DNA from 3 places in the Rhodococcus artemisiae genome. Region 1 is predicted to be linked to each of the others. Evidence: predicted binding sites of a transcription regulator. Region 1 holds the regulator's gene; each other region holds the start of a gene.
What was found. The regulator LexA, encoded in region 1, represses DNA repair genes until DNA is damaged. The targets are predictions, from matches to a motif close to CGAACANNTGTTCG.

Region 1 (10,393 bases):
CTGCACGGTGACGGGCGACAGATCAATGCCGGGGCGGTCGTCGCTCCCGACGAGCGGCTGTCGTGGCCGCGCACCGTCGGCATCGGAATGCAGCATGTGATCGCCATGTTCGGTGCCACCCTGCTGGTGCCCACGATCACCGGATTCCCGGTGACAACCACGTTGCTGTTCTCCGGTATCGGCACGGTGTTGTTCCTGCTCATCACCCGAGGACGCGTACCGAGCTATCTCGGATCGTCCTTCGCGTTCATCGCACCCCTGACGGCATCGGCGGGGAGCGGTCCGGCCGCGCAGCTCGGCGGTATCGTGGCGGCCGGCGTCGTGCTCGCCGTCGTCGGCCTGATCGTCAAGGCGCTCGGCTCGCGGGTGATCGACGCCGTGATGCCCCCTGTCGTGACCGGCGCCGTGGTCGCACTGATCGGTCTCAACCTCGCACCGACCGCTGCCGGATCGTTCGAAGCCCAACCGTTGATCGGTACGGTGACGCTCGTATCGATCCTCGTGGTGACGGTGCTCGGCCGCGGCCTTCTCGGCCGGCTGGGCATCCTCGTCGGCGTGGTCATCGGATGGATCTTCGCATGGGTCACCGGAGGCCTTGCGCCCGACCGAGTCGATGCACTGAAGGCGGCAGCCTGGTTCGGCCTGCCCGAATTGCGCGCACCGACCTTCGAGTTGTCGGTTGTGCTGCTCGCCTTGCCGGTGGTCATCGTCCTGGTCGCGGAGAACGTAGGTCACGTCAAGGCTGTTGCCGCAATGACGGGCCGCAATCTCGACGATGTCGCAGGCGACGCACTGCTCGCCGACGGTCTGGCCACCACGCTCGCGGGAGCAGGCGGAGGATCGGGAACCACCACGTACGCCGAGAACATCGGTGTGATGGCCGCGACCCGGGTGTATTCGACGGCCGCGTACTGGGTGGCTGCAGTGACCGCGGTGATTCTGGCGTTCTCCCCGAAATTCGGGGCACTCGTGTTCACAGTGCCCGACGGCGTTCTGGGCGGTGCCACGCTCGTCCTGTACGGGTTGATCGGACTTCTGGGCGTGCGGATCTGGATGGATGCGAAGATCGACTTCACCGACCCGGTGAATCTCACGGTCGTGGCGGCTGCACTTGTTGCAGGTATCGGCGACCTGACGCTCTCTATCGGATCGGTCGAGCTCGGCGGGATCGCATGGGGTTCGATGGGAATCCTCGTGGCATACCCGATCCTTCGTCGATTGGCTGATCTGCGCCGCTGACGATCGAGGTTGTCGCGGTCACAAAATCCGCTCGCTCCTGTCAGCGTCACGGTCAGGCCGCGTGCATACCGTGGGTATGTCCACGTCGTCACTGACAGGAGCGCAGATGGAACGCACCCTTTTCGAGCCCGAACACGACCTGTTCCGTGAGTCGTACCGGAAGTTCCTCGAACAGGAGGTGGCACCCTTCCACGAGCAGTGGGAGAAGGACAAGATCGTCGATCGTGAGGTGTGGAAGAAGGCGGGCGCCCAAGGCTTCCTGGGAATGGCGGTGCCCGAAGAGTTCGGTGGCGGCGGCGTCGACGATTTCCGCTACAACGTCGTCCTGACGGAGGAGACCACCCGCGGTGGATACAGCGGGGTCGGTTTCATGTTGCACAACGACGTCGTGGCACCGTACCTGCTGAATCTCGCGAACCAGGAGCAGAAGAAGCGGTGGCTCCCCGGATTCTGCTCGGGCGAGATCATCACGGCGATCGCGATGACCGAGCCCGGTACCGGCAGCGATCTCCAAGGCATCAAGACCCGCGCGGTTCGCGACGGTGACGATTGGGTCCTGAGTGGATCCAAGACGTTCATCACCAACGGGATCAACGCCGACCTGGTGATCGTGGTTGCCTGCACCGACCCGGAGAAGGGGGCACAGGGATTCTCCCTACTCGTCGTCGAACGCGGTATGCCCGGCTTCGAGCGTGGCCGCAACCTCGACAAGATCGGTCTCGATGCGCAGGATACCGCCGAGCTGAGCTTCGACGAGGTGCGTGTCCCCGCCGCCAATATGCTCGGCGAAGAGGGCCTGGGGTTCATCTACCTGATGCAGAATCTTCCGCAGGAGAGGCTCTCGATCGCTGTGGTCGCGGCCGCAGCGATGGAGCAGGTTCTCGAGGATACAATCCAGTACTGCCGCGATCGGAAGGCATTCGGTAAGCCGATCGGACGGTTCCAGAACAGCCGATTCGAGCTCGCCGAGCTGTCGACGGAAGCTCTGCTTGCTCGAGTGTTCGTGGACAAGTGCGTCGAGCTGCTCAATGCCGGTGCCCTCACTGTGCAGGAAGCAGCGATGGCCAAGTACTGGACCACGGACAAGCAGGTCGAGCTCATCGACCGCTGCCTCCAATTGCACGGCGGCTACGGATACATGCGTGAGTACCCGATTGCCAAGGCGTACCTCGATTCTCGGGTCCAGAAGATCTACGGCGGTACCAACGAGATCATGAAGGAGGTCATCGGCCGCGGTCTGGACATCTGATCGACGCGCGGTTGATCGCAGATGCACAGCGCGAGGCCGGTGTGGGTCCACCGAGATGGACCCACACCGGCCTCGGCGTGTCGGAATGGGTAGGAACCGCCCCTGGTGTGCGGCCGAATGCGCGGGTCAGAGCTTGCGGATGACCGTGACCACTTTGCCGAGAATGACGGCGTCGTTACCGGGGATCGGTTCGAACATCGGGTTGTGCGGCATCAGCCAGACATCGTTCTTCACCCGCTTGAACGTCTTGACCGTGGCCTCGCCGTCGAGCATGGCTGCGACGATGTCGCCGCTCTCGGCTACATTCTGCTGGCGAACCACGACCCAGTCGCCGTCGCAGATCGCCGCGTTGATCATCGATTCACCGACAACCTTCAGTAGGAACAACGACCCCTGGCCCACGACCTCGCGGGGCAGCGGGAAGACGTTCTCGATGGCCTCCTCCGCGAGGATCGGGCCGCCCGCTGCGATCCGTCCGACCACGGGAACGAGTGCGGCCGACGGGATGTCGTCGGAGGGGACCGCCGGGATCACCTCGCCGACGACGTCGGAGGCTACCTGCGGATCGTCGAATCCTCGTACGTCCACCGCGCGGGGGCGATTGGGGTCGCGGCGCAGCAGACCCTTGCGCTCGAGCGTGCGTAGCTGGTGTGCGACCGAGGACGTGCTGTTGAGGCCGACCGCGTCTCCGATCTCTCGGATGCTCGGCGGGTATCCCCTTTCGGCGACCGATGTGCGAATTACCTCGAGGACGCGGCGTTGACGCTCGGTGAGCGCCGTGCCGTCGGTGCCGGACGACTTCTTCGGCCGGCTGGTCGCGGAGCTGGCGTCCGTCATGGTCGTGACCTCCGTGCGTCGAGTTTCTGATGTGTTGCGTGTGATCTCTCGAATCTAACCGGATCCGTGCGGTATATCAAACATCTGTTCGAGATTGTTTCGAACAAACCAGCGACGCGGATCACCTCCGCGTGATAGAAACTTCGAACAGGTATTCGTTCGAATGTGTGGGCGAACCTATCGACCCATGACTGCCACGGAGGATCCGATGGGCACAGCACTGTTGACGGAATTCCGGACCACCGCGCCGATCGGCACGATCGAGATCGCGCCGGCTGCATCACCACTGTGGGCGGGAGGCGACCATCGATACCCGGTGCGGTACGCGGGGACGTCCTGCGCTCACCCGCCCGCTGTCCGCGCCGGCCACGGGCACGCGCTGTGGCAGGTGCTCGCCACGGTGGTGTTCACGGCCGTCGCGGTCACGGCGATCCTGTGCATCGCGCATATCCGTACGAGCCAGGTCGTAGCGGAAGCCGCTCACTCGATACCGGTCGTGACCGACGCAGCGTCGCCCGCTGGGGCAGGGGAAGCGGTCACCGGTGGTAGATGACGGTGCGGTGAAGACCCACCCGGACTCGAAGAGCACACCACACGTGCGGGTATTGTCTGAATCTGTCAGTCACACCACCCCGTGTGGTCGCGTCGGGACGACCCTGCCCCCGGGCGAGATCGATCCTACGAACACGGCATCGTTTCGTCGGCGACGTCGCGGCCATCACGGCAGCGACGAAGGAATCGACATGTACTGCCCGTATTGCCGGCACCCCGACTCGAGGGTCGTCGATTCGCGCGAAGCCGACGAGGGCGCCGCGATTCGCCGCCGTCGGGCCTGCCCGGAGTGCGGTCGCCGATTCACCACGGTCGAGGCCGCCGTGCTGTCCGTTGTCAAGCGCAGCGGCGTGACCGAGCCCTTCAGCAGAGAGAAGGTCGTGCGCGGCGTCGCGCGCGCCTGCCAAGGACGTGATGTCGACAACGACGCCCTGAACAAGCTTGCGCAACAGGTCGAAGACGCTGTGCGCGCCAAGGGGGCACCGGAGGTTCCCAGCCACGAGGTGGGGCTTGCGATACTCGGACCGCTGCGCGACCTCGACGAGGTCGCCTACCTCCGATTCGCCTCGGTATACCGGTCGTTCAGCTCCGCCGAGGATTTCGAACGCGAGATCACCGAGTTGCGCGAACACCAACGCACCCGCGATGTCGCCGCCGACATGGACTGACCTGGCCGGACTCGGGGTCTGCCTCGTCAGCGGATCGAATCGATGGCCTTGAGTACCCGTTTCTCCGACACCGGACCCCGCGTGCCCATTCCCTGGGCGAACAGGCTCACGCGAAGTTCCTCGATCATCCAGTAGACGTCCACGACGTCGCGCGCGGTTCGGCGTTCCTCGGGTAACCGTGTGAGTAGCTTGTCGTAGGCCGCGTACACCCGATCGAGGATGTCCATGGCCTGCGCGTCGCGATTCGCACTTGCCGGCAGCGCTTCGAGGCGCTGGGCGGCGGCAGCGAGATACCGTGGAAGGTCGGCCAGGCGACGAGTGCCCAGGTCTGTGACGAACCCGGCGAAGAGCAACGAGGACAGTTGCTCTCGGACGTCGTCAGCAGCCTCGTCGCGAACCCGATCGAGCAGCACGCCGACCTCATGAGCCTTGCTCAGTGCCGGGACCACCGATTTCAGCAGGTGCGCGACGCGCCGGGGAAGTTCGCTGCGTACGACCGCGGCTAGCGCCTCGAATTCCTCGGGTGACCGTACCGGTTTCCCGTGTGCATCGATCAATTCATCGACCGCGCACGCCCGGCAGTCCTCGACGAGAGCGTCGAACGAACCGTCCGGGTTGCGGCCGAGTGCCAGTCGCTCCGAATTCGTCAACCCGGAGGTCACGACCTTCGCCTTGGTGGGTGCAGCGGCGAGGAGGAGCGCGCGCAACCCGGCGCGGGTGGCGGCGCGTTGTGCCTGTGGCGTGGCCAGAACGCGTACCGCCACACCCTCGCCCTCGGACACCAGAGCGGGATAGCCGGTCACCTGTTGTCCGCCGACCTCGCGTGTGACCGTCTGCGGCAGGGTGCCGAGGGTCTCGGCGGTCCATACGACCGTCGGTGCGCGTTCGGTGCCCGAGGCTGCGCGCGCGACCTCGGCGTCGACTCGTGTCGAGAGCTGCTTTCGCAGCGCGGTGACGCTCTTGCTGCGGCCCAGCACCTTTCCGTTCTCGTCGACAGCAGCGAACGTCATCTTCAGGTGATCGGGCAGTGCCGATGGGGTGAAGTCGCTCGGTTCGATCCTGCAGTTCCCGAGCCGCGACAACTCGCGGGCGAGCGCGTTGACGAGAGGTTCACTACGCGCGGTCACCGAGGCGAGGGCGGCCTTCGCGAAATCGGGTGCCGGAACCACCTGGCGTCGAATCTGTTTCGGCAGGCCCTTGATCAGGGCGGTGACGAGTTCGTGCCGAAGTCCCGGGACGAGCCAGTCGAATCCGACGGGTCGGACTCCCGCGAGCAGCGCCAACGGGATCCTGGCGGTGACTCCGTCGTCCTCGGTGCCGGGCTCGAACTGGTAGGTCAGGCGGAATTGCAGCTCGCCCTGACGCCATGCGTCGGGATAGTCGCCTTCCAGAACCGTGGCCGCGTCCTGGTTGACCACCGTCTCGGGCGTGAAGGTCAGCAGATCCGGTTGCTCCTGCCGGGCCTTCTTCCACCAGGTGTCGAAATGCCTGGCCGAGACGATTTCCGGCCCCACACGCCGGTCGTAGAACTCGAACAGTGTGTCGTCGTCGACGACGAGGTCCCGCCGCCGCGCGCGGTGTTCGAGTTCTTCGACGTCGTCGAGCAATGCCCAGTTCTCGTGGAAGAATTTGTGACGGGTCTGCCACTCGCCCTGTACGAGTGCGTGCCTGATGAACAGCTCGCGCGAGACCTCGGGATCGATCCGTCCGTACTGCACCCGTCGTTGCGCGACAAGCGGGATGCCGTAGAGCGTGACGCGCTCGTACGCCATCGCCGCCTGCTGCTTCGTCGACCAATGCGGCTCGGAGTAGGTGCGCTTGACCAGGTGCGGTGCGAGCTTCTCCGCCCACTCGGGTTCGATCCGCGCCGCCATCCGGCCCCACAGCCGCGACGTCTCGACCAGTTCGCCGGCCATGACCCACCGCGGTGGTTTCTTGAACAGGGACGAGCCGGGGAAGATCGCGAAGCGGGCCCCGCGCGCGCCCAGGAAGTCGCGTTTGTCGCCTTCGCGCAGCCCGACATGTGAGAGCAGGCCGGCGAGCAGCGACTGGTGGATTGCGTCGTCGGAGACCTCCTGATGCGTGGTCTCCCAACCCAGGCCCAGCGTGATCTGGCGAAGCTGCCCCTGTAGATCCTGCCACTCCCGGATGCGCATCCAGTGGAGGAACTCGGCACGACACAACTTTCGGAACTGATTGGACGACAGCTCTTTCCGCTGTTCCTTGAGGTAGTCCCACAGGCGGAGGAAGGCGAGGAAATCCGATCCGTCGACATTGAACCGCGCATGCTTCTCGTCCGCGGCCTGCTGATGTTCGGTGGGCCGCTCGCGGACATCTTGGATCGACAACGCCGACACGATGATGAGGACCTCGCGCAGACATCCATTGCGGTGGCCCTCGACGATCATGCGCGCCATGCGGGGATCGACGGGCAGCCGCGCGAGTTCCCGGCCGGTACCGGTCAAACGCGGGGTTTCGTCCTTTCCGGCGGGTTCGATCGCGCCCAGTTCGTGCAGCAGCGCGACACCGTCGCGGATCGCGCGTGGGTCGGGCGGCTCGACGAACGGGAACGAGGCGATATCGCCGAGACCGAGTGCCGTCATCTGCAGGACGACCGACGCGAGATTGGTGCGCAGGATCTCGGGCTCGGTGAACTCGGGGCGCGACTCGAAATCGTCCTCCGAGTAGAGACGGATACAGATGCCGTCGGCGACACGACCGCAGCGACCGGCACGCTGCCGAGCGGACGCCTGGGAGATCTCCTCGATGGGTAGTCTCTGGACCTTCGTCCGCACCGAGTACCGCGAGATGCGGGCAGTTCCGGGGTCGACGACGTAGCGGATGCCGGGCACCGTCAACGAGGTCTCGGCGACGTTGGTCGACAGCACTACGCGCCGTCCGCTGTGACCGGTGAAGACACGATGCTGTTCGGCAGCAGACAGTCGACCGTAGAGGGGAAGGATTTCGGTGTTGCGCAACTTGCGGTCGCGCAGTGCGTCGGCGGTGTCGCGGATCTCGCGCTCACCCGACAGGAACACGAGGATGTCGCCGTCGCCGGCCGACTGCAGTTCCTCGACCGCCTCGCACACAGCGTCGACGGGGTCGCGGTCGACGAGTTCGTCACCCCGCTCGACGGTCAGCGGACGGTACCGCACCTCTACCGGATACGTGCGCCCGGAGACCTCGACGATAGGAGCCGGCGTCCCGTCCGCGTCCGCGAAGTGCGTGGCGAACCGCTCCGGGTCGATCGTCGCCGAGGTGATGATCACCTTCAGGTCGGGTCGGCGCGGGAGCAGCTGCGCGAGATACCCGAGGAGGAAATCGATGTTGAGGCTGCGTTCGTGCGCCTCGTCGATGATCAGGGTGTCGTAGCGGCGCAGCATACGGTCGCGCTGGATCTCGGCGAGCAGAATGCCGTCGGTCATCAGCTTGACCAGGGTGTGATCGGATACCTGGTCGGTGAAGCGCACTGTGTAGCCGACGGTGTCGCCGAGTTCGGAATCGAGTTCTTCCGACAGACGCTCGGCCACTGCACGCGCCGCGATACGACGGGGCTGGGTGTGCCCGACGAGGCCGCGCACACCGCGTCCGAGTTCGAGACAGATCTTCGGGATCTGAGTGGTCTTGCCGGACCCCGTCTCACCCGCAACCACGACGACCTGGTGGTCGCGGATCGCGTCCGCGATGTCGTCCTTGCGCTGGGAGACCGGAAGGTCTTCCGGATACCGGATCGGGGGGACGGACTGGATGCGCTGGCTCTGGCGGGCCCGCGCGGAATCGATCTCGCGGGCGATCTTGGCGAGTGCGTCGTCGCCGCGGGCTCGATCGAGACGGCGGCGGAACCGATGTTCGTCGCTGAGCGACACCTCGGCCAGGGCTGCGCGAAGCTCGCGACGGTTCGGGGCAGGAGAGATGGACATGCTGGTCACACAGCCTAGCGACTGTCGAGGTCGCGCGGCGACACCGGTGGGCGAACGAGTACGTCAGCCGGCAAGCGTCCGCGTCCGCGCCATGACCGGTGCGAACGCTTCTCGATAGGGCGCATGCACCGTGTAGTGCGACAACCCGAGCCGGTCACGGTTGTCGAGGATTTGTCGTGCCATCTCCTCGACAGTGCCGATCAGGAGGAAAGGCGAATCGAGGAGCCGGTCGACCGGCATCTCGAGGCCGGTGCGCCGAAGCAGCGCTTCCGCCGTGCCACGCCTGTCCTCGGTTTCACAGACGGCCTGCAACAGGGTGTGCCACTCGATGTTGTTCGCCCGGTCGCCGGCACAGTCGCGAGTGAAGGCGACTCGTGCTGCGGCCTCCGCGGCAGTGCCGATCCGGAAGGTGCCCGGTGGTCGGCCTCGGATCTGGAACGCGCCGGCGATACTGACGATGTCCGCGTACTCGGCCGCGACCCGCAGGATGCGCTCACCGGTACCACCGACGATCAGCGGTGGTCCCTGATGGCCGAATCCACGGCGCTGGATCGGCCGCAGGACAGGGATGTCGTACTCCGCGCGGAGCGGTTCCTGCTCCGAATACCCGTCGCCGCCGAAGTGGTCCCGGAGCGTGGTGATCGTCGATTCGAGCCGGCGCGTGCGTGCGGTGAAACCCTCCCATTCGATACCGGACCGGTCGAACTCCCACTTCATGTGTCCCGCTCCGAGCCCGATCTCGAGGCGGCCGTCGGTGAGAATGTCCGTGGTCGCGATATCGCGTGCCAGCAATACCGGGTTCCAGAATTCGACATTGAGCACCAGGGTGCCCACGCGCAGACGACGGGTCGCGTCTGCCGCCGCGACAAGAAGCGGGAACGGTGACCCCACACCCAGGTGATCGGTCGCGTAGACGGCGTCGTAGCTCTCCCGTTCTGCGTCACGGCAGAAGGCGACGAATGCACGGCGGGATTCGAGACCGAAAATGTTGACCGAGAACCGGAACCTCATACGTCGAGGGTCTCTCCGAGCGGGCCGATCCGCCAGCCTCGGCGCGAGCCCATACGATGGCGGAAGACCGGTAGTTGTGGACAGGAGCTGGCTGTGGGTGCGTTGTGGCACGGATTCGCCGATATGGGTGTCGTGGAGCGGGATGGGGCCTTCGTAGTGGCCCGTGGAGAGGGCGCATACATCTGGGATGACGCCGGCACCCGCTATCTCGATGCGACGGCGGGATTGTGGTTCGCCAACGTCGGCCACGGTCGCACCGAGATCGGTGAGGCCGTTGCCGCGCAGCTCGCGAAGGTCGCGCACTTCTCGAATTTCGGTGATTTCGCTGCCGAACCCACGATCGCTCTCGCCGAGCGGCTCGCGGCAATCGCACCGGTCCCCGGCAGCAAGGTCTTCTTCACCTCGGGCGGCTCCGACTCGATCGATACCGCAGCGAAGCTCGCCCGCCGCTACTGGCAGGAGATCGGCAGGTCGAGCAAGATGCTGATCGTCAGCCGCGAGAAGGCGTATCACGGGATGCACGTCGGCGGTACATCGATGGCGGGTATCCCCGTCAACGCAGAGGGCTACGGCTCGCTGTGGGCCGACACCGCCACGGTGCCCTGGGACGACGCCAAAGGCCTGCTCGAACTCATCGAGAAGGTCGGGGCCGACAACATTGCTGCGTTCTTCTGCGAACCGATCATCGGCGCCGGCGGCGTGTACCTGCCGCCGGACGGCTACCTCACAGAGATCCGCGACATCTGCCGCGACCACGACATCCTGTTCGTCACCGACGAAGTGGTGACCGGGTTCGGCCGTATCGGCGGCTCGTGGTTCGCGTCGACCAGGTTCGATCTGCAGCCCGATATCGTGACGACAGCGAAGGGACTGACGTCGGGTTATCTGCCGATGGGTGCGGTGTTCGTGGCGCCGCG
Region 2 (10,393 bases), on a different contig from region 1:
GGCGGCAATGGCCTCGACGCCCGCCGTGTCGGTGAGAACGGCCACAGCACCGCGCTCGAGTGCTGTGCCGGTGAACGCTGCCCCGTGCGCGCGAGCACCCGGTAACGCAGCGAACAGGTCGCCCGGCCGGATCCGCTGGGCACTCAGGTCTATCCCGGTCACGACCCCGCCTGCCTCAGCGGCACCACCTGATGTCGCCGCGGGCCCCACCGCAACGAGGTCGGCGCTGATGACATCGGCCAGATCCCGGAGGGAGGTCATCGGCGGATGCTCGGGTCGGCGTCCCTCCTCGGGGGGAGTCGGATCCGGACTCGATGGCACAGGTACAAGTTCCTCTCTTGCGGCATCCCGCTGCTGTTCTCGATCGGTGCCGGACTGCACCGTGGTGTCACGTTACCGACGTGTCAGGTTACCCAGACTGCGAGGCTGCACCGACACCCGTCAGCGCTCGCGAGTATGAGGGGCGGCCGCGCGGACATGAGGATCAATCGACCTGGAGAATCAGCTTGCCACCCGGGTCCGGAGACAGCGGCACTGCGGCACGCTGCAGCAGCCACGACGCGATATCGCGGAACAGCGGCGCCGCGGACTGACCGCCGGTGCCGTCGGAGCTGCGTGTGGGTGCGTCGAGCATGATCCCGATCACGTACTTGGGGTCGTCCGACGGTGCGACACCCGCGAAGGTGATCCAGTAGTCCGAGTTCGAGTAGCACCCGCAATTGGGATCGATCTGCTGGGCGGTACCGGTCTTGCCTGCGATCTGGTACCCCTCGATCGCAGCCTGCGCCCCCGTCCCCTGTTGATTGCCCGTGTCGGATTGCACGACCGACCGGAACATGTCGCGAACCGTAGCCGCTGTCTGCGGACTGACCACGCGGATCGGTTCGGGCGATTCGGTTTCGGTGCGGGTCCCGTCGGGACCGATGGTCGCGTTGACGACGCGGGGTGGAATGCGCTCACCGTCGTTGGCGATCGCCTGATAGATCCCGGTCATCTGCAGCAGTGTCATCGACAACCCCTGCCCGATCGGAAGATTCGCGAACGTACCGCCCGACCACTGTTCGCGACTGGGCACCAATCCTCCGGACTCACCTGGGAGCCCTACCTCGGTGCGCTGGCCCAGGCCGAACAGGTCGAGCATGTCGGCGAACCGGTCCTCGCCGACGCGTTGCGCAAGCATGAGCGTGCCCACGTTGGACGACTTCCCGAAGACTCCGGTGGTGGTGTACGGCACGACTCCGTGGTCCCACGCGTCCTTGACAGTGACACCCGACATGTCGATGCTGCCGGGTACCTGCAGGACCTCGTCCGGGGTCGTGAGGCCGTCCTCGATGGCGGCCGCGGCCGTGATGATCTTGTTCACCGAACCGGGTTCGAACGGCGACGCAACCGCCGGATTGCCTTGCTCTGCCGAAGCGGGATTGTTGGCGACGCCGATGGACGGATCGAACGTGCTGTCGTTGGACATTGCGAGCACCTGGCCGGTCTGCGCATCGAGCACGACCGCCGACGCATTGTCGGCGCCGGACAGGTCCTTCGCTCGCTGCACCTGCTGCTGCACGTGGTACTGGATGTCGTTGTCGATGGTGAGCTCGATGGACGAACCGTCCACGGCTGGGTGCTGGTCGCGCCAGCTCCCCGGAATCACCACTCCGTCCGACCCGCGGTCGTAGGTGGACGAACCATCGGTACCGGCGAGGGCCGAGTCCATGGAGGCCTCGAGGCCGATCAGCCCGTACCCGTCCCACCCGGTCGCACCAACGATGTTCGCGGCGAGCGACCCCCCTGGATACAGCCGGATGTCCTGCCGCTCGAGTCCCACCATGCTGTATTCGTCGACAATGCCTGCCGCCACCCCCGGATCGACCCCGCGGGCGAGATATACGAAGGTCTCGTCGCTCTCGAGCTTGTCGAGCACGTCCTTCTTGGGTGCAGCAGCACCGAGTGCCTCGTGCAGTGCATCCGCCACTCCCTCGAGATACTCGGACACCTCCGGCTGCGACGGATCCTTCGCCCGGGCCTCGCTCAGCTCCTTCCGGACGCGAACGGGCTGGAACGTGATCGCCTTCGCTTCCATCGTGTAGGCGAGGGGATTGCCGTTCCGGTCGCTGATCGTTCCGCGCGTCGCGGGTTCGACCAACCGGGTCGTGCGCTGGCTGGCAGCCTCCGCCGACAACTTCGGTGCCTGAAACAGCTGGATCGACAGCAGTTGTGCGGCTGCGAGCGCAAGAATTGCGAAGACCGCCCAGAGACCGAGTCTGTTCCGGAACCGGAAGGCAGTGGTGTCGGGCCGGCGGCGACTCGGGCGCCATCCCGAACCCCTCGGTACGGGCCGACGCCTGGGTGCACTACCGCGCGGGCGAGCCGCGCGGCGAGGGGTGGGGCCGGTCCTCACCGCTGTCCGGCCTCCGATCCCACCGGCTCACCCAACTGGGAAACCTCGGGCTGTGGCAGTTCACTCACAGGCATCGATTGTTCCGCGTTCGCGGGCGGAACCACGGCATTCCCGGGCCCCGGCGCGGCGCCGCTCTCCCGCCGCACTGCATCGACATCGGGTGTGGGACCGGTAGCCCTGCCCGACTCCGGGTCTCCGACAGGAACCTGCCCTGCCTCGTCGGATGCGCGCGGCGCCTCTGCTGCTCCGGCGGCCCGCCGTTCGGGGTCCGCCCCATCGAGCGATTCCACACCGTCGCGGGGTTCCGGCTGTTCGCCCGTCGGCGACAGCGGGCGAGGATTCTCGCGTCCGGCGCTGCCCGCCAACGGAGGCTGCACATCGCTCCGCGGCTCCGGCCTGTTCAGCGGCGCCGGCGGTGCGCCCTGCGCAGCCACCGGTTCACCGACGACCTCCACGGAGCCATCCTCGCCCACCACCAGCCGAGCGGCCTGCCCCGTCGGGATCATGCCGAGTTCGGCAGCATGTTGCGCGAGCACCGGAGCGGTCAGACCCGCTTCGACGTCGCGCTGCAGCACTGCTCGCTGTTGAAGGAGGCTCTCGTTGTACGCGCGCGCAGCACTGAGTTCGTAAGAGTCTTCCGCGGCCCGTGTCGTCAGGAGCAATGTCACCATCATCCCGACCGCGAGCAGCGCGATGATGCTCGCCACGAACGGGATGCGTGTCGCGACGCGGCGAGCACCGGTGGTGCGCCCGCGGGTCTCGGTGGGCGAGACCAACTGTGCGGCCCGTTGATTGCGACGCTGATAGGCACGCTGCGCTGCCGTCGATCGAGCCTGCCGAGGTCGGGGCGGTGATGGCACCTGCAGGGTCATCGGTTACCTCCTGGCGATTCTTTCTGCGGCACGCAGTCGGACGGGCGCCGAGCGTGGGTTCTTGTCGATTTCGTCGTCGGACGCGCGCTCTGCACCCCGCGTCAGGATCCGAAGTTCCGGACCCATTCCGGGCAGCTCCACCGGAAGACCCTCCGGGCTACGCGATTTCGAGCGTGGTGTCAGCTCCTGCTTGACGACTCGGTCTTCGAGTGACTGGTAGGACATGAACACGACCCGGCCCCCGATCGCGAGAGAATCGAGCGCCGCGGGAATCGCGGCACGCAACGAGTCGAGCTCGCTGTTGACCTCGACGCGCAGAGCCTGGAACGTGCGCTTGGCGGGGTGTCCGCCGGTACGTCGCGACGCGGCGGGAATCGTCCGGTACAGAAGCTCGACGAGTTCGCCACTGTTCCGGAACGGCGACTTCTCGCGCGCCCGCAGAATCTCGGACGCGATCTTCCCGGCGAATCGCTCCTCGCCGTAGGTGCTGAGGATCCGGGCGAGATCACCGTGCCCGTAGGTGTTGAGCACGTCGGCAGCCGTGATTCCGGAGGTGGGGTCCATGCGCATGTCGAGCGGCGCATCCTTCGAATACGCGAATCCGCGGTCGGCCTCGTCGAGCTGCATCGACGACACGCCGAGGTCGAACAGGATCGCGTGAACCGACCCGACCCGATCGAGCCCCACCTGATCGAGCGCGTCCGCGATCCCGTCGTAGCGGGTGTGGACGAAATCAGTGCGGTCGGAGAACTCGGCCAAACGACCACGCGCGATATCCAGGGCATCAGGATCGCGATCGAGTCCTACCGACCTGAGCCCGGGAAAACTACGCAGAAAATGCTCGGAGTGCCCACCCAGACCGAGTGTGGCATCGACGTACACCGCACCTGACCCGCCCGGGCCTGCTGCTTCGATTGCCGGACCGAGAAGCTCCACGGCGCGATCGAGCAATACCGGGACGTGACCGAATCCGTCGCCCGTGTCCGTGGCGTCATCCTCGCCGTCCACCATGTGGTCCTCCGGAATCCTGCTCGTTCGATGCGGGCCACTCGGGCCATTCGATCTTGGTGATCGGTCGGATGGTCTGGATATGGCGGCGGCGAATGCCAGGAGGTCTCTGTCCGATTCCGGAGACCTGACACTGGGGAAGTGTGTCAGGGCATCCGTTCCGTACCTGGCGCCGGGGAAGTGCGTCAGGGCCGGTCCCGGGCAGAGGCCTCACGGCACTCGCCGCGCGGAGCCGAAGATCCGTCACAATATGTCGCGAAGTACCTCGTCCCTCGCTTCGGAGAAGCCCTCCTCGTGTTCGGTCAGGTACGCCGCCCACGACTCGGCGTTCCATATCTCGAGATAATTGACGGAACCGATCACCACGCAGTCCTTGGTGAGCCCCGCGTATGCCCGATGCGATGTGGACAACGTGATGCGCCCTTGCGAATCCGGACGCTGCTCATCCGTGCTCGCCGCGAGGTTCCTCAAGTACGCACGCATGTTGGGGTTGCTACGGGACGCGGCCGCTGCACGCTCGGCGAGCGCAGCGAACTCATCGCGCGGGTACACGGTCAGGCTGTGATCCTGCCCTTTGGTGATCATCAACCCTCCCGCCAATTCGTCTCGATACTTCGCCGGCAGGGTGAGCCGGCCTTTGTCGTCCAACTTCGGCGTGTAGGTACCGAGGAACACCCGGAACCTCCCGCCTTTGCCGGACGGACTCTTTGTCGTGCGGCGGAAACACTCTCGCTCCCCGCCGCGCCCCACAGTACCCCACTTCGCCCCACGAACATCCGAATAACGGGCGCCCGATGGGCGTGTTGTTCATGAAATTGCTGTTCAACCGATGTGGGTGGAGGTGGGCCACGGCGCGCGCCTGTGACGGGAACCCCGCCCACCCCCGCATGTGATGCACACCCGACCACACGAGGGCACCAGGAAACCGCAGGTCCACACGATCGATGCGAAGACCGTGACAGCGCCGGCGCCCCCTTGTGCGCTCCCTTGTGGGGCAAGGTGGGGAGCAAGCGGAAAGCCCAGTGGGTCTCCCACCCACAAGAGCAGGGGCGCCTTCACGCACAGCAAGGGCGCGACCCTCATGGGTCGCGCCCTTGCTGTGTACTTGTGCGCGCCGCGCGCGCGTCAGATCACTCTTGTCACTCTTGCTCGAAACGACGTCGGAACCGTTCCTCCATCCGGTGCGTGAAGCCATCCGAAGACTTCTTCCGACCCCGAGTGGAGGACTTACCACCCTTTCCGGAATCCGCTCCGCTGGATGCGGTACCCGAAGTGGACCGGCGCCGCCCGTCGACCAGCACGAGGACTCCCGCACCGAACATCACGAGAAACCCGAGCAGGCTGATGATCGGGAAACCGCCCGGCTTGACCGGTAGGGCAACTCCCGCAATTAGCAATGTCAAACCCAATACGAACAGCGCGCCGGCCTGCAGCCGTCGTCTGTTCGACGCCATTCCCATTCGCTTTCCGCGGACGGTCGAGGCGAACTTGGGATCCTCAGCATAGAGCGCGCTCTCGATCTGATCGAGCATGCGCTGCTCGTGCTCGGAGAGTGGCACGGTACCTCCCCCGGCACTAAACGGTGGCCGCCGGACCCGGTGGGACGAATCCGGCGGGGCGCCGACATCACGGCCGCCTGAGTCAATGATACGAGCACATTTCGTCCTGGACCACCAACTACGAAAGTTGGTTCGCTCTCCCACAGCGAAAAATGCCGTTCGGCCAGGGACCAACGTCACATGCGAGGCCCGGTTCCGCTCTCAGCGGACAGGTAGTTCTCGACATCATGCAAGAAACGCCCGACCTCGTCGTAGAACTTCGATGCATCTTCGGCATCGACCACTCGCTGCACCCCGGCTTCGACCGCGGCGCGCGCAGCGGATCGATCGGCGAAGTAGTCGGCCCAGCCGGCGAACGTGTCGTCGGCACGCATCATCAGCACCCAGGCGTTTCGGGTCGCGGGCCGCCGCTTGGACCGGTGAAGCCCCCTCAACTCCGCTGCTGCCACCACCGCACCCGCACCGCGCAATGCCGCGAGATAGGACAGCCGGAATCGTTCGCCGGGAACGTCGGCACCCGCCGCACCGGACAGCAGTTCGTCCGCCTTGCGCAACAGAGATGCGGCACGCGCCGACATGGACGGCCCCACACAACTCCCGGGAACCCGCCCTCCGGCGACCCGATGTGATCTTGATCTCGCGGTGTTCGGCGCTGCCATGGCTCGTGCACCTTCCTGCCCTGCCGCGCTACGGCTCCGGCCCGGAGAATCCGGGGATGTTCGCTTCCCTCGAACATCCCCGGATCACCGGTATCGAACATTAGTTCGACGTATTCAATATAACTGGACCCACCGACACGTCGTCAAGGGAAGGCGGTCTCCGTCCCCACATGAGCACTGACCCGAATCGGCACGACCCCACGCCGATACTCGTCGACCTCACTCCCGCGGAGTTCCGCACCCACCTGCCCGAACTCCTGTCCGTCTACGTCAGCGCAATGCGATATCCGCGAGGCACCGAACACCACCGGGCACCGATGTGGTCGGAGCACGCGGACCGCGACGGCTGGCGGGCCGTTGCGGCGATGATGCCCGGCGAACCCAGCACCATCGTCGGGATCGCCTACGGCTATCACGGACACCCCCACCAGTGGTGGAATCAGCAGGTGCGTACCGGGATGCGTCACGCGGGAATGTCCCCGGACTCGATCGATGCGCTACTCCGCGACTACTTCGAGCTGACCGAACTGCACGTGCGGCCCGACGCGCAGGGTCACCGCATCGGCGAGGCGCTACTCCACAGATTGCTGCGAGAGCGCACCGAGGAAGCGGTCCTGCTGTCGACACCCGAGGTCGCCGAGGAGGACAACCGCGCGTGGCGTCTCTACCGGCGTTTCGGTTTCCGCGATGTGGTCCGCCGGTTCGTATTCACCGGGGACGCCCGTCCCTTTGCGGTTCTCGGTCGCGCACTGCCGGTGGACGCGGACCCATCCGAGGTACCGACATGACTGCCGCTGGTGGTTCCGCGCTCGACGCCGTCGTCGTCGGTTCGGGCCACAACGCACTCGTCTCGGCTTGCTATCTGGCGCGGGAAGGTTGGTCCGTCGAGGTGCTCGAGCGCGACACCGTGCTCGGTGGAGCAGTCTCGACCGTGGAGCGATTTCCCGGTTACGCGGTCGACCGCGGGTCGTCGGCGCACATCATGATCCGGCACTCGGGCATCCTCGAGGAACTCGATCTGGCCTCACACGGCCTGCGCTACATCGACTGCGATCCGTGGGCCTTCGCCCCGCCGCCGGTCCCGAGCGGCCGACCCGGCATCGTCTTCCACCGCGACCTCGATCGCACCTGTGCGTCGATCGAGGCGGCGTGCGGGGGTCGCGACGCCGAGGCATACCGCCGGTTCGTACGCGACTGGGCCCCGCGCAGCGCCGCCGTGATGAAATCGTTCGCAGCACCACCCACCGCCCGCCATCTCGTCCCGTCGTTCCGGGGACTCGACCTGAGCGGCGGCGCATTCGACATATCGCGCCGATTCCTCACCTCGGGCGACGCACTGCTCGACGAGTACTTCGACGACGAACCGCTCAAGGCCGCACTCGCCTGGTTCGGTGCACAGTCCGGGCCACCGATGTCCGAACCCGGCACCGCACCCATGGTCGGATTCGCCGCACTGATGCACACCCTGCCTCCGGGCCGAGCCGTCGGTGGTAGTGGCGCACTCACCCGAGCACTGGCGTCCAGGCTCGCCTCCGACGGAGGCGACGTGACATGCGGTGACGCCGCGGTGGAGATCCGCCGCACAGGCGAGACCTGGACGGTCCACACCGAATCGGGGCGGATCATCAGCGCCCGTACCGTCATCGCGGGATGCCACATCCTCACCACCCTGGATCTGCTCCGACGGGGCGGATTCGATGCCTCTCTGATCGACGGGTGGCAACGACGCATCCGCGTCGGTCCCGGCATCGGCATGGTGCTCCGGCTCGGAACCGACTCGCTCCCCCGCTATCGCGGGGCCCCCGGCGACGGCAGCGACACCGTGGGTCTGCAACTGCTCGTCGACGACCGCGCACAGCTCCGTCTCGCACACGGCGCGGCGCTCGCCGGCGAGTTGCCGCCGACACCCGCCGTTCTCGCGATGAGTTTCTCCGCTCTCGACCCGTCGATCGCACCGCCCGGCGAGCACCAGATCACCCTGTGGTCTCAGTGGCATCCCTACCGGCTCAGCAATGGACGGAGTTGGAAGTCGGAGGCGGCCGCGGAAACCGATCGGATCATCGCCGAGATGGAGAGCCGGGCGCCCGGCTTCGCTGCAGGTATCCGCCATGTGCACACGCAGACGCCCGAAGACATCGAACGAGAAATGGGCCTGATCGGCGGCAACGTCATGCATGTGGAGATGACGCTCGACCAGATGTTCTTCTGGCGTCCCGTCCCCGAACTGTCCGGGTACCGGGTGCCGGGTGCGTCCGGGTTGTATCTCACGGGTGCGTCGATGCATCCCGGAGGCGGTGTGTCCGGGTCGAGCGGTCGTAGCGCCGCACGCGTCGCGCTCGGCGACACCGGTGGTGGTCTGCTGCGCCGAGCCCTCGGCAGGCTCTCACGGTGACCCCGGCAGATCCGGCGACGCGCCGGATCGGACCCGATGGTCCGACCGCACGACACCGGCCTGGCACCATATCCTTTGTGCCACCGTCCTCCACATCTGTTCGTCCCACAGCCATCCGTCGCCGGGTCATCGCCGCGCTCGGACTGCTGGTCCTTCTGGTCCCTGCTCTCACCGGATGCCTTCGTGTGCAGACATCGATGGGAATCTCGTCCGACGATCGGGTCTCAGGCCAGATCGTCGCGGCGACGATCCCCATCGACGAGAACGACAAGGGTCCCGAACTCACCGTTCCCTCGGCTCTGGCCGGGAAAGTGCGCGTTCAGGAATACGCACAGGACGGGTACGTCGGAAGCCAGGTCTTGTTCAGCAACCTGACCTTCGGTGACGTGCAACAACTTGCGACCATGTCCGATCAGAGCGCCGGATCCTTCCAGCTCTCGCTACAACGTGCGGGTGATCTCGTTTCGCTCACCGGACGGGTCGATCTCGAAGCGGCGCCCGAACGCGGCACCGACGTCCAGTTCACCATCGCCTTCCCCGCGCGTGTGGCCACCACGAACGGCGACCGCGAGTCCGATTCGATCGTCTCGTGGAAACTGCCGGCGGGCGAGGTGAGCACACTCCGCGCAGAAGTGCGTTACTCCGACCCCAACACCCGCGGATTCGCGGGGTGGGCGGGAATAGTGGCGGGTGGCGCCATGGCCGTCACGCTGCTGATCGGCGCACTGGCCTGGTTCACGCGCAACCCCACCCCCGCACGAGCACCATCGAACGGTCGTCTCGGGTCCTGATCTGCGCGGCGCCCGCTGCCACCGCTGTCAGGCCGGTTGCGCAGCAGGTGCCGGCATCTCGATCCCGAGACGCGTGAGGACCTCACTGGTCGCCCTCGCGAAGTTCAGTGTGATGAAGTGCAGGCAAGGGGCACCTTCCGAGATGAGGCGTTCGCACATCTCGGTGGCGACATCGATGCCGACCTCGCGCACAGCTGCCCGGTTCTCCTCCGGGCCGTCGCCGGCTGCCCGCACCAGTCGCTCCTCGAGCGCCGCGGGAAGATTCGATCCGGACAGTTCCAAGCTCCGGCGCGCTGATCGCAGCGACGTGATCGGCATGATCTCGGGGATGATCGGCTTCGCGGCCTGCTCTGCGTCGAACGCGGCAACGCGGTCGCGCAACCTCAGGTAGTGCTCCACATCGAAGAACATCTGGGTTATGGAGTATTCGGCACCCGCGCGGAGCTTGTTCACCATGAATCGGGTGTCGTGGTCGAGGTCGGGTGAACGGTGATGCCCTTCCGGGAACGAAGCCACTCCGACGTGGAAGTCGCCCAGATCGCGCACGAGCCGCACCAACTCGTCGGCGTGCGCGAGCCCTTCGGGATGCTGTTCCCACTCACCGAGCGGATTTCCGGGCGGGTCGCCGCGCAGCGCCAAAATATTCGTGATGCCGCGATCAGCGTAGGCACCGACCATCGCACGGAGCTCGTCGATGCTGTGTCCGACCGCGGTGAG
Region 3 (10,393 bases), on a different contig from region 1:
TGGGCGCTCATACGTCGGTGCAGCTCGATCGCCCACCCGCGCAGTCTGTCACGCCATGGGCCGGATCGAAGTGCGGGCGGGTTGCCGAGGGCGTGGTCGAGGGCGAGTGCGACGAGTTCGGTCTTGCCCGGTACGTACCGGTACAGGCTCATCTTCGCGACGCCGAGTACGTCGGCGACCCGCTGCATCGTGACGGCATCGATGCCGTCGGTGTCGGCGGTCGCGGCTGCGGCGGAGACGATCTCGTCGCGGGTCAGGCGGGGTTTCGGGCCGCGTTTGGTGCGCGGAGGGTCGGGCCAGAGGGCCTCCGTCAGGGACGGCGCACTCCCTGGCTCGGGCGCTGCCTCGGACATGGTTCCTCCCGTCGAGCCTTGAAACTGCGTCTACCGTACGCTACTTTTAAAAGCGTCTAATGGACGCAATTAAGGGGTGTCATGTCTTCACGCAAGGTACTGATCTCGGGAGCGAGCATCGCCGGACCGGCGCTGGCACTGTTGCTCGGACGCAACGGATACGAGGTCACCGTTGTCGAACGGGCGCCGGCCGTGCGGCCCGGCGGGCAGGCGGTCGACTTCAAGGGGCGCACCCATCGCCGGGTACTCGAGCGGATGGGCGTCATGGACGCAGTGCGGGCCGCGCAGACGCCGAAGACCGACATCCGGTTGGTCGATGCCGACGGGCGCATCAAGGCGGTGATGCCCGGCGAGTTCATCGGCGGCGACGTCGAGATCCTTCGCGGCGACCTCGCCTCACTGCTCCACGAGCACGCCGCACAGCAGGCCGGATTTGTCCTCGACGACGAGATCGTCGCATTGACCGAGCACGCTGGCGGGGTCGCGGTCTCGTTTGCGCACGGCCGCGACGACCGTTTCGACCTGGTCGTCGGCGCCGACGGAATCCACTCCGCCGTTCGAGCCCTGGCTTTCGGACCGGAGACCGACCACCTGCGCCGGCTCGGTTATCACTACGCCGTCGTCAACGGAGACATGTCGACGGACGATCTCGTCACCCTGCTGCCTGACGGACGCGCCGTCGGATACGGCTACAACGAACCCAGCAGGTTCGCGACGCTCGGCGGACCGAAAGCCTCGCAGATGTTCGTCTTCCGCACCGATCCGGACGTGCCGGGCTACGACCGGGGCGACGTGCGCACGCAGAAGGAGTTCCTTGCCCGACACTTCCGGGGTGCCGGCTGGCGGGTACCTGCCATGCTCGACGCCGCCTTCGCCGCAGACGACTTCTATCTCGACGAACTGGCCCGCAGCACGATGACCTCGTTCACTCGTAGCCGTGTCGCGCTCGTCGGCGACTCCGGGTACGCCAACACGCTCGGCGGATTCGGAACCGGACTCGCGATGGTCGGTGCCTACGTCCTGGCCGGTGAACTCGTCGCTGCGCGCGGCGACCACGTGGCGGCATTCGCCGGGTACGACGAGCGGATGCGGTCACTGACCACGGTCGCGCGTCGCGGTGGTGCCGGCCCGTTCCTGGCCCCGCCCTCCCGGCTGCGGATTCGCCTACGCGATCTCACCTTCGCCAACCGGACGCTCTTTCACACCATGATGCGCGTGACCGATCTGTTCGCCACCGACGAGAGCGTGCCCGACTACCCGCTGCAGTGACGGGTCGCCTGCAGTGACGGGTGGTCAGTGACCGAGCCCGACCTTCTCGTGGATCCTCTTCATCCACTGCGGAGCCCACCAGTTTGCTTCGCCCATCAGTTTGATCAGCGACGGCACCAACAGCATGCGCACGACGGTCGCATCGATGACCAGGGCGATGATCATGCCGACACCGAGGAATCGCATGATCGACAAACCTGAGATGGTGAACGCGCCTGTCACCACGATCAGCAGCAAGGCCGCGGACGTGACCACACGTCCGGTGCGCGCGATGCCGTACTCGACCGCTTCTTCCGTCGTCGCTCCCGCCGCGCGCGCTTCGACCATGCGCGACATCAGGAACACCTCGTAATCGGTGGACAGACCGAACACCACGGCGAGTATCAGCACGACGAATGTCGGTTCCAGTTCGTTGGGCACCACACCGATCAGTGAGGCCCCGTGCCCGAGTTGGAACACCCAGGTGAGCACCCCGAAGGTCGCGGCGAGACTCAGGCCTGCCATCAGCACCGCCTTGATCGGCAGCACCACCGACCCGAATGCGAGGAACAGCAGGATCAGGGTCGAGACAACCATGATCAGGACCATCCACGGCAGTGCATCGGAGACTGCCGTATTGGCGTCGTCGACGAGTGCCCGGCCGCCGCCGACGAGCAGTTCCGTGCCGTCCGGGACGGGGATCGTCCGCAGTTCGTCGGTTATCTCACCGGCCCGGTCGGTACCGTCCACACCCTGCGCGTAGACGGCCTGCACCACGGCAACGTCGTCCTGCTGTCCGACAGTGACGACCTGTGAGATCCCGTCGATGCCGGCGACCTCACGCGACACTGCACGGATGGCATCGGAGTCGGTGGTCTGTCCGCCTTCGTCGCGCAGCACGAGCGTCGGGCCGTTGCCCGTGCTCGGGAATTCATCGAGAAGCGTCTGGGTCGCTGCGCGCGCGGCACTGTTCTCGGGCAACGCGGTGTACTCGACTTCGCCGAACTGGGCCTGGAAGACCGGGGTGGCGAGGAACAACAGGCCCGCGGTGATGGCGATCGCGATGACGGCGGGTCGCTTCATGACCTTGCGTACGACACCGCCCCAGAACTTGCGTGCCCGAGCCTCGCTGCGCGTCGAGGCTTCGCGGTCCCAGGTCCACGCGTTGATGCGGTGCCCGAGGAGCGCCAACACGGCCGGCACCGCCGTCAGCGACAGGACGGCCGCACTGAACACCGAGGCCATCGCTCCGAGACCGAGCGACCGGAGCACCGCCTGCGGGAACACGAGCATGCCGGCGAACGCGCAGATGAGCAGAGCCGCCGAGAACATCACGGTGCGGCCCGCGGTCAGCATCGTTCGTTTCGTCGCGGCGGCAGGGTCCGATCCGGATGCGAGTTCCTCGCGGTATCGGCTGACGATGAACAGGCCGTAGTCGATCGCCAGACCCAGACCGATCAGCGACGTGATGTTGAGCGCGTACGACGACACCTCGGTGACCGTCGACAGCAGACGCAGCGTCGCGAGAGAAGAGAAGATGGCGAGCACCCCGACGAAGACGGGGACGGCCGCAGCCACGACACCGCCGAAGATGAAGACGAGCAGGATGAGCGTGATCGGAATCGCGATCGCCTCGGCCTTGACGAGATCCCTCTCGAGAGTGTGGGTGAAGTCGATGGAAACGACGGTGTTGCCCGCGAACTGCGACTCGACCCCCGGTACCTCGAGTTTGTCGAGGGCCGACCGGAAGTCTGCCGACGTCACGCCCGAGTTCGTGCCGAGCGTGATGGTTGCCGCCACGCTTTGCCCGTCTGTCGAGAGCAACAGCTGATCCGTCGGTGGAGGTGCCGTCCAGTAGGTCGTGATGGCCTCGGACGGGTACTGCTCGTCGAACGCGGCGAGTGTCTGCTCGATGTCGGGCCGGATGTCGTCGACGTTGCTGCCCTCGGGCGCGGTGTACATCGCGATGATGTCGGCTGTCTGCGACCCGAATGTGTCGTAGATGATCTGCTGGGCCTGCATGGCTTCGCTGTCGGCGACGTAGTAGCCGGCGCTGGACAGCTTGCCGAAGACGCCGATGCCCCATGCTCCTGCAACGAGAACGACGAGCAGGACGAGGGCGAGGACCCACCGGCTTCTCGTCACGACGATCTCGGCCCAACGATTCATTCGTACTCCCGGTCTGCTCGATGTTGCCGAACGGCAACTGTAATCGCGAGCAGGACCCGGGTGATCCTCGGTGGGGCGGGAAGCGGGGCCGGCGGGACGAAAGGTGGACCGACGCGCCGGATGCCTCACGGCACGGGGCGCAACGTGGTTCCAGCCGGACGGTATTCCACGAAGGCAATTCATATTGGCTCCGGGGCGTACGCGACGCGCCGATCCGAATGGGTCAACGCGGTCGCACGAGGATCTATTCCGTGCGCCGAGTCGTGCGACGAGGCGCACACCCGACTACCCGGTGTGGCCCTCTCCGCTGTGGCCGTCGCCGCTGTGGGCCGAGTGGACGGACAGGACGCCCACCTGATCGACTTCCTCGGCACCGACGACCACGAACTGACCCATCATGCCGTCGTCCTCGTGACGGAGCAGATGACAGTGGTACATGTACGGAACGTTGGGGTCGGTGTGGTCATCGAATCGCATGAGCAGTCGCACCGTGGCGCCGGGCGGTACGTAGACGGTGTCCTTCCGGCCGGTCAGCGTCGGATGGTCGGTAGGCATACCGGTCGCCTCGACGACCTGGAACTGCACGTCGTGGACGTGGAAGTTGTGGACCACCCCGCTGATGTTGGTGACTTCCCACAGTTCGGTGGTGCCGGCGACGACGACCTCGTCGATCCGATTCATGTCCATCGCGCGGTTGTTGATCTCGGTCGAGCTCGTGAGGTCGAAAGTGCGAGTGACGGTCGGTTCGCCGAGATCCTCCAGCGTCGCCAGCCGTGCCGGGACCGGTTCGTTCGATTCGAGAGTGTCGGCGGCCCGGAGTTCGAGAACGTCGACGCTGTCGTCGCCGCCCGAGAATCGGGTCTGCCAGAAATCGGCGCGCAGATCGGGAGGGGTGCTGCGGAGCACATTCCGGGTTCCTGCCGGCGCCTCGACCACGATCTCCGCTCGTTCGCCGGGCGAGAGCTGGAGGCTGCGGAGCGCGACGGGGGATTCCAGCAGCCCGCCGTCGGTACCGATCAGATCGAACGGCAGACCGGTGTCGAACGAGAAGTTGTAGATTCGTGCGTTCGACGCGTTGAGCAGGCGCAGCCGGACGCGTTCGGTGGTCACGTCCAGGAACGCGCCGGGAGTGCCGTTGACGAGAATCTCGTCGCCGAGGATCCCGACGTTGGCGAAAATCGCGCCGTCCTCGTCGAGCTGTGTGCCGTCGAACTTCTTGTCCTGCACAATGACCGGGACGTCGTCGACTCCGTACTCGTCGGGGAGTTCGGGGTCGTCCCGCTCATCGAGTAGGAACAGTCCCGCGAGCCCACGGTATACGTGCGATGCGGTGGAGCCGTGAAGGTGCGGGTGGTACCAGAGCGTGGCGGCGGGCTGGTCGATCGTCCACTGCGGAGACCATGTGGCGCCGGGTTCGACGCTCTGGTGAGGACCACCGTCCATCGCGGCGGGAAGGTGCATCCCGTGCCAGTGCAGCGTGCTCGTCTCGCCGACCTCGTTTCTCACATTCACCCGGACGTTCTCGCCGCGTGTTGCCCGCAGAGTCGGGCCGAGATAGTCGCCGTTCACACCCCAGGTCTGCGTATCGGGCCCGTGTCCGAGGTCGCTGGTGCCCCGTTGCATCGTCAGGTCGAACACCCTGGTTCCGTCTTCGGCGACCGTGCTCTCGGCGAGTGGTGGAATCTGCAACGACCGGTCGAATGTCACCTGGCCCGTCGTGTCGATCGCGGTTGTGTTCCAGAAGTAGAGTCCGGCGCCTGCCACGCCGAGAATCAGCGTCGCGCCGATGGCGAACACGGTCGCCACGATCCGCCCGAGTAATTTCACATGTTCGATCCTGGTCGTCGGCCAGTGTGTACACATCAGGTGTGGAACCTGATTTCCGGATGGGGGAGAACCACTACAGCGTTACCAGGGCACACGGGTGCCCTGGTAACGCTGACTGTGTTCTCTCTACGTGGGTCAGGAGACCAGATCCGGCCTGTTCCCGGGTATCGGCGTACTGAACAAGTCGACGCTCGCGGGCGGAATGAACTGCGGCCGAAGATGTTCGGTCAACTCGACTTCCCAGTCGGTGTGATGCATCAACCGATGATGATGTCCGCACAACATCACGAGGTTGTCGAGGTCGGTGTCACCGCCGTCGACCCAATGCCGCACATGATGCGCGTCTGCCCACGCTGGTGGTGTCGAACAGTAGGGGAACGCGCATCCGCCGTCCCGCACAGTCAACGCTCGACGTTGCGCCGTCGTCGCAGTCCGGTACGTCCGCCCGTGCGCCAGCGGCACGCCGTGTTCGTCGAGCAGGATCCTGGTGACCTGGCAATCACACGCGAGCATCCGCGCGGCATCGAGCGACAGCGGCCCGGCCCACGACTCGGTCGCGTACCCCTCCTCGGGGCTGTTCGCGAAGAGTTCTTTGATCGCGGTGTTCTCGGTCAGATCTGTGATCGACGCGGTGACCGTCACATGCGGTTTCACACCGCCTTCGACGGGGACGAGACCGGCGGCTTCGACGCACTGCAGAAGCTGATCGAAGGCGTCGGCGTTGCGCCGCGAGGCCGGCCGATCGTCTTTGACACCACCCACCTCGGGCCTCGGTGCCGCCAGCGGGGAAAGCAGATGCCGCAGGCGTGCGCCGGTGACGGCGTCGAATTCTCCTTTGATCGCCACTCGCCCGTGCAGAGTGGTGGAGACGAACAGTTCGTTGCGGGTGGTGTCTTCACCGGGTGGTGGTCCGTCGTCGGTGCTGTAGAGGTGTTCGAGTCGGCGGATCAGGGCTCGGACGGTGGTTTTGGTGGCGACCTTCTCGCTGGCGTGGTCGATGAGGATGGTGCGGGCTTTGTCGAAGTCGCAGGGGTTCATGGTGCGGGGGTAGTGCTGGCAGAAGTAGGCGATCCGGCGGGCTTTGTCCGCGTCGAGCAGGCCGGATGAATAGGCTGTGCGGACTTCCGGTTCGAGCCGCAGCAGGCGGGCGAGTGTCTCGATGCGGTGGCATTGACCGATTTCGAGGTTGGTTGCGGCGGCGAGCCAGTGTGCGGGGCTGCGGTAGCCGCGGTCTGTGACGGTGTCGCGTTCGAACATCGCGATCATCAGGTCTACCCGTTGTACCTGGAGGGTGTGGATCTCGGCGGAGACGGCGAGTGTCTCGGCCATGAGTTGTGTGTCGTTGAGTTTCCAGAGTTCCCCACCCATGATCAGATATTATCGAACAGAATTGCGAATAACAAGAGAAGCCGAACATTTATTCGACTTCTTTCGAGGTTGCCGCTCACGTGGGTCAGCAAGCCACTAATCTCGATCCATGCGCATTCATCTCGGACCCGGGCACGACGACCATCTCGCTACTGCGATCGTCGAGGGCGGGGGGACACTCGCCGAACTCGACGACGCGGATGCCCTCGTGTGGGACGGCGGTCCCGACGATTTCCCGAAAGACCTGCCCGACCACATCCGTTGGGTACAGCTCACCTACGCGGGTATCGAGCCGTTCTTCCGGGCGAGGCTCATCGACGACCGGCGCATCTGGGCGAATGCCTCTGGTGTGTATGCCGACAATGTCGCCGAATATGCAGTCGCGGGTCTGCTCGTGGGACTGCGCCAGTTCCACTCGTCACTGGCCGCAACGACCTGGCAGAAGGACGAGATCGACCCGCGGGTGCGGACACTCCACGGATCGACCGTGGCGATCGTCGGATGCGGTGGGATCGGCCGGGCCATGATCCCGCGGCTGCACGCTCTCGGTGTGGAAGTGGTGGCCGTCAACCGCTCAGGCCGTCCGGTCGACGGAGCGAAGAGCACGTTGCCGTCGACTCGCACCGCCGAAGTGTGGTCCATGGCCGATCATTTCGTGATCGCGGCTCCCGCAACCGGAGAAACCGATCGTCTTGTCGACGCCGCAGTGCTCGAAGCGATGCCGGACACCGCATGGCTCGTCAACGTCGCTCGCGGCAATCTTGTCGACACGGACGCGCTCGTCGATGCGATGCGGGCGGGGAAGGTCGCCGGTGCGGTGCTCGATGTGACCGATCCGGAGCCCCTGCCCGATGGCCACCCGCTGTGGGATCTCGACAATGTGGTGATCACCCCGCACATCGCCAACACCCGGAGTCACCTCACCGCGAACTTCGCGCCGACGCTGCGAGAGAACGTGCGCCGATTCATTGCGGGCGAAGAGTTGCTCGCTCGGGTCGAGCCGAACGCCGGGTACTGACCCTGTGCCGAATCCTGCGCCACGATCATGAATTGTGGCGCAGGATTGCGGTCCCCTTCTCGAGGTCTACATCGAGTGGGGGAGCTGCCGTGGAATGGTCGATCCGGGAGATCTGCTGTCGCTGTTGTTCTTCGACGACGTGCCGGTACGACGGCGACATCAGCGATTGCATCTCACCGAACACTCCCGCGCTCGCGCCGGAGGGGCGGTTGCGTTTACGCCAATAGACCCAGCCGCGTCGTTCGGCGAACAGGCCGAGACGGTCGATCGCGAACACGAGCAGCAGCACGGCGACGATTCCCACGGCGGTGTACACGAGGCGCTCCTTCGGTGGCGGTCCGCTGTCGACGATACGTGTGCCCATCGGGGTCGTCGTGAGATCGAGGCGTCGAATCAGTCGAGCAGGCCCGCCGTGCGCTGTTGCCCGTGGCGGCGGGGGAGATGATGCCGATCGGCCACCGGCATGAGGTTTTCTGCCGTTCATCAGAGCACCGCTCCCCGTTTTTCGAACGTATGTACGATGGTGTGTAGCGTGCGACGTCGGAGGTGGACATGGGATGGGACAACGGTCCGCCGACCTGGTCGGAATTGGAACGCGTTCTGTCCGGTCGGCCGGCCCCGGAACATCCCGGTGACGGCAACGATGCTCCCGCCTGGTCGCGCACCCGCCCCGACTACGAGGGGAAGGTGCAGTTGCCGCACGGCCCTGTGGTGCCGTACGCCGAACTGCACTCGCACTCGGCCTACAGCTTCCTCGACGGCGCCTCCACGCCCGAAGAACTCGTCGAGGAGGCCGTCCGGCTCGGACTCGACGCACTCGCACTCACCGACCACGACGGTCTCTACGGTGTGGTGCGGTTCGCAGAGGCCGCACGTGAACTCGACATGCGTACTGTCTTCGGAGCCGAACTGAGCCTCGACGACGCGCACCTGCTCGTCCTCGCCCGCGGTGGGGAAGGCTATCGCCGCCTGTCGCGACAGATCGCCGCCGCGCACCTGGCCGGAGGCGAGAAGAACAAACCCCGCTACGATTACGACGCCCTCACCGCTGCTGCCGGGGGGCACTGGCAGATCCTCACCGGATGCCGCAGGGGACATGTACGTCAGGCCCTCGACGCGGACGGGCCCGACGGCGCCGACCGCGCACTGCGCGATCTCGTCGACCGATTCGGAACCGAGCGCGTCACCGTCGAACTCACCTGGCACGGCCTACCCGACGACCACGAACGCAACACCGTTCTCGCGGAACTCGCCGGGCGATACGGACTCTCGTGCGTGGCGAGCACGGCTGCGCATTTCGCCGCCCCGAACCGGCGACGGCTCGCGATGGCCATGGCTGCAATCTCCGACCGGCAGAGTCTCGACGCCGCCGCAGGCAGACTGCCTCCGGTCGGTGGCGGCCACCTGCGATCGGGTGCGGAGATGGCACGCCTGTCCGAGGCGTTTCCCGGCGTCGTGCAGGCCGCCGCGGACCTCGGCCGCGAATGCGCCTTCGACCTTCGCCTCATCGCACCGAAACTGCCGCCGTTCGACGTACCCGACGGACACACCGAGCAGACGTGGCTCAGTGAACTCACCTACGACGGGGCGCTGCGCCGATACGGACCACCGGAGCACTGTCGGGAGGCCTACCGGCAGATCGAACACGAACTCGCCATCATCGGACAGCTGGGCTTCCCCGGATACTTCCTCGTCGTCCACGACATTGTGCAGTTCTGCAAGAACAACGACATCCTTTGTCAAGGAAGAGGATCCGCGGCCAATTCCGCTGTGTGCTATGCGATCGGCATTACCAACGTCGATCCCGTCGGCAACGGTCTGTTGTTCGAGAGGTTCCTGTCGCCGGAGCGTGACGGGCCACCGGATATCGATCTCGACATCGAATCCGACCGCCGTGAAGAGGCCATCCAGCACGTCTACGGGAAATACGGACGCACCCACGCTGCGCAGGTGGCCAATGTCATCACCTACCGCGGTAAGTCCGCGGTGCGCGACATGGCGCGCGCACTCGGTTATGCGCAGGGGCAGCAGGACGCGTGGAGCAAGCAGGTCAGCCGCTGGGGCGGGGTGGGCCCCGGATCCGATACCGCGACCACTACCGATATCCCGGAACCGGTGCTCCGGCTCGCAGCTCAGATCGAGGGCCTGCCGCGACATCTCGGAATTCACTCGGGAGGGATGGTGATCTGCGACCGTCCCGTCGCCGATGTCGTCCCCATCGAATGGGCACGGATGGCCGGTCGCACCGTCCTGCAATGGGACAAGGACGACTGCGCCGCCGTCGGACTCGTCAAATTCGATCTGCTCGGCCTCGGCATGCTCTCCGCGCTGCACTACATGATCGATCTCGTCGCCGAACACGAAGACATCCACGTCGATCTCGCGCAGCTCGATCTGTCGGAGGAAGCCG

Region 2: the regulator LexA is predicted to act here: its motif matches at 6,588-6,601, upstream of Q7514_RS20225 (SAV_6107 family HEPN domain-containing protein).
Region 3: the regulator LexA is predicted to act here: its motif matches at 7,008-7,021, upstream of Q7514_RS07740 (HNH endonuclease signature motif containing protein).

Annotation. Positions count from the first base shown of each region.
Region 1 is NZ_JAUTXY010000001.1:464,015-474,407, reverse strand. It holds gene Q7514_RS02340 (uracil-xanthine permease family protein) at 1-1,239, shown strand, start outside; gene Q7514_RS02335 (acyl-CoA dehydrogenase family protein) at 1,346-2,488, shown strand; gene lexA (transcriptional repressor LexA) at 2,615-3,325, opposite strand; gene Q7514_RS02325 (hypothetical protein) at 3,513-3,878, shown strand; gene nrdR (transcriptional regulator NrdR) at 4,069-4,545, shown strand; gene hrpA (ATP-dependent RNA helicase HrpA) at 4,572-8,465, opposite strand; gene Q7514_RS02310 (TIGR03621 family F420-dependent LLM class oxidoreductase) at 8,529-9,476, opposite strand; gene Q7514_RS02305 (aminotransferase family protein) at 9,600-10,393, shown strand, end outside.
Region 2 is NZ_JAUTXY010000010.1:28,461-38,853, reverse strand. It holds gene Q7514_RS20255 (UDP-N-acetylmuramoyl-L-alanyl-D-glutamate--2,6-diaminopimelate ligase) at 1-261, opposite strand, end outside; gene Q7514_RS20250 (peptidoglycan D,D-transpeptidase FtsI family protein) at 485-2,395, opposite strand; gene Q7514_RS20245 (hypothetical protein) at 2,392-3,267, opposite strand; gene rsmH (16S rRNA (cytosine(1402)-N(4))-methyltransferase RsmH) at 3,271-4,278, opposite strand; gene mraZ (division/cell wall cluster transcriptional repressor MraZ) at 4,519-4,950, opposite strand; gene Q7514_RS20230 (DUF3040 domain-containing protein) at 5,415-5,834, opposite strand; gene Q7514_RS20225 (SAV_6107 family HEPN domain-containing protein) at 6,011-6,412, opposite strand; gene Q7514_RS20220 (GNAT family N-acetyltransferase) at 6,664-7,281, shown strand; gene Q7514_RS20215 (phytoene desaturase family protein) at 7,278-8,885, shown strand; gene Q7514_RS20210 (LppM family (lipo)protein) at 8,963-9,676, shown strand; gene Q7514_RS20205 (methylenetetrahydrofolate reductase) at 9,704-10,393, opposite strand, start outside.
Region 3 is NZ_JAUTXY010000003.1:32,389-42,781, forward strand. It holds gene Q7514_RS07720 (TetR/AcrR family transcriptional regulator) at 1-353, opposite strand, end outside; gene Q7514_RS07725 (FAD-dependent monooxygenase) at 435-1,622, shown strand; gene Q7514_RS07730 (MMPL family transporter) at 1,647-3,770, opposite strand; gene Q7514_RS07735 (multicopper oxidase family protein) at 4,056-5,633, opposite strand; gene Q7514_RS07740 (HNH endonuclease signature motif containing protein) at 5,733-6,965, opposite strand; gene Q7514_RS07745 (D-isomer specific 2-hydroxyacid dehydrogenase family protein) at 7,075-7,983, shown strand; gene Q7514_RS07750 (DUF6191 domain-containing protein) at 8,009-8,347, opposite strand; gene Q7514_RS07755 (error-prone DNA polymerase) at 8,536-10,393, shown strand, end outside.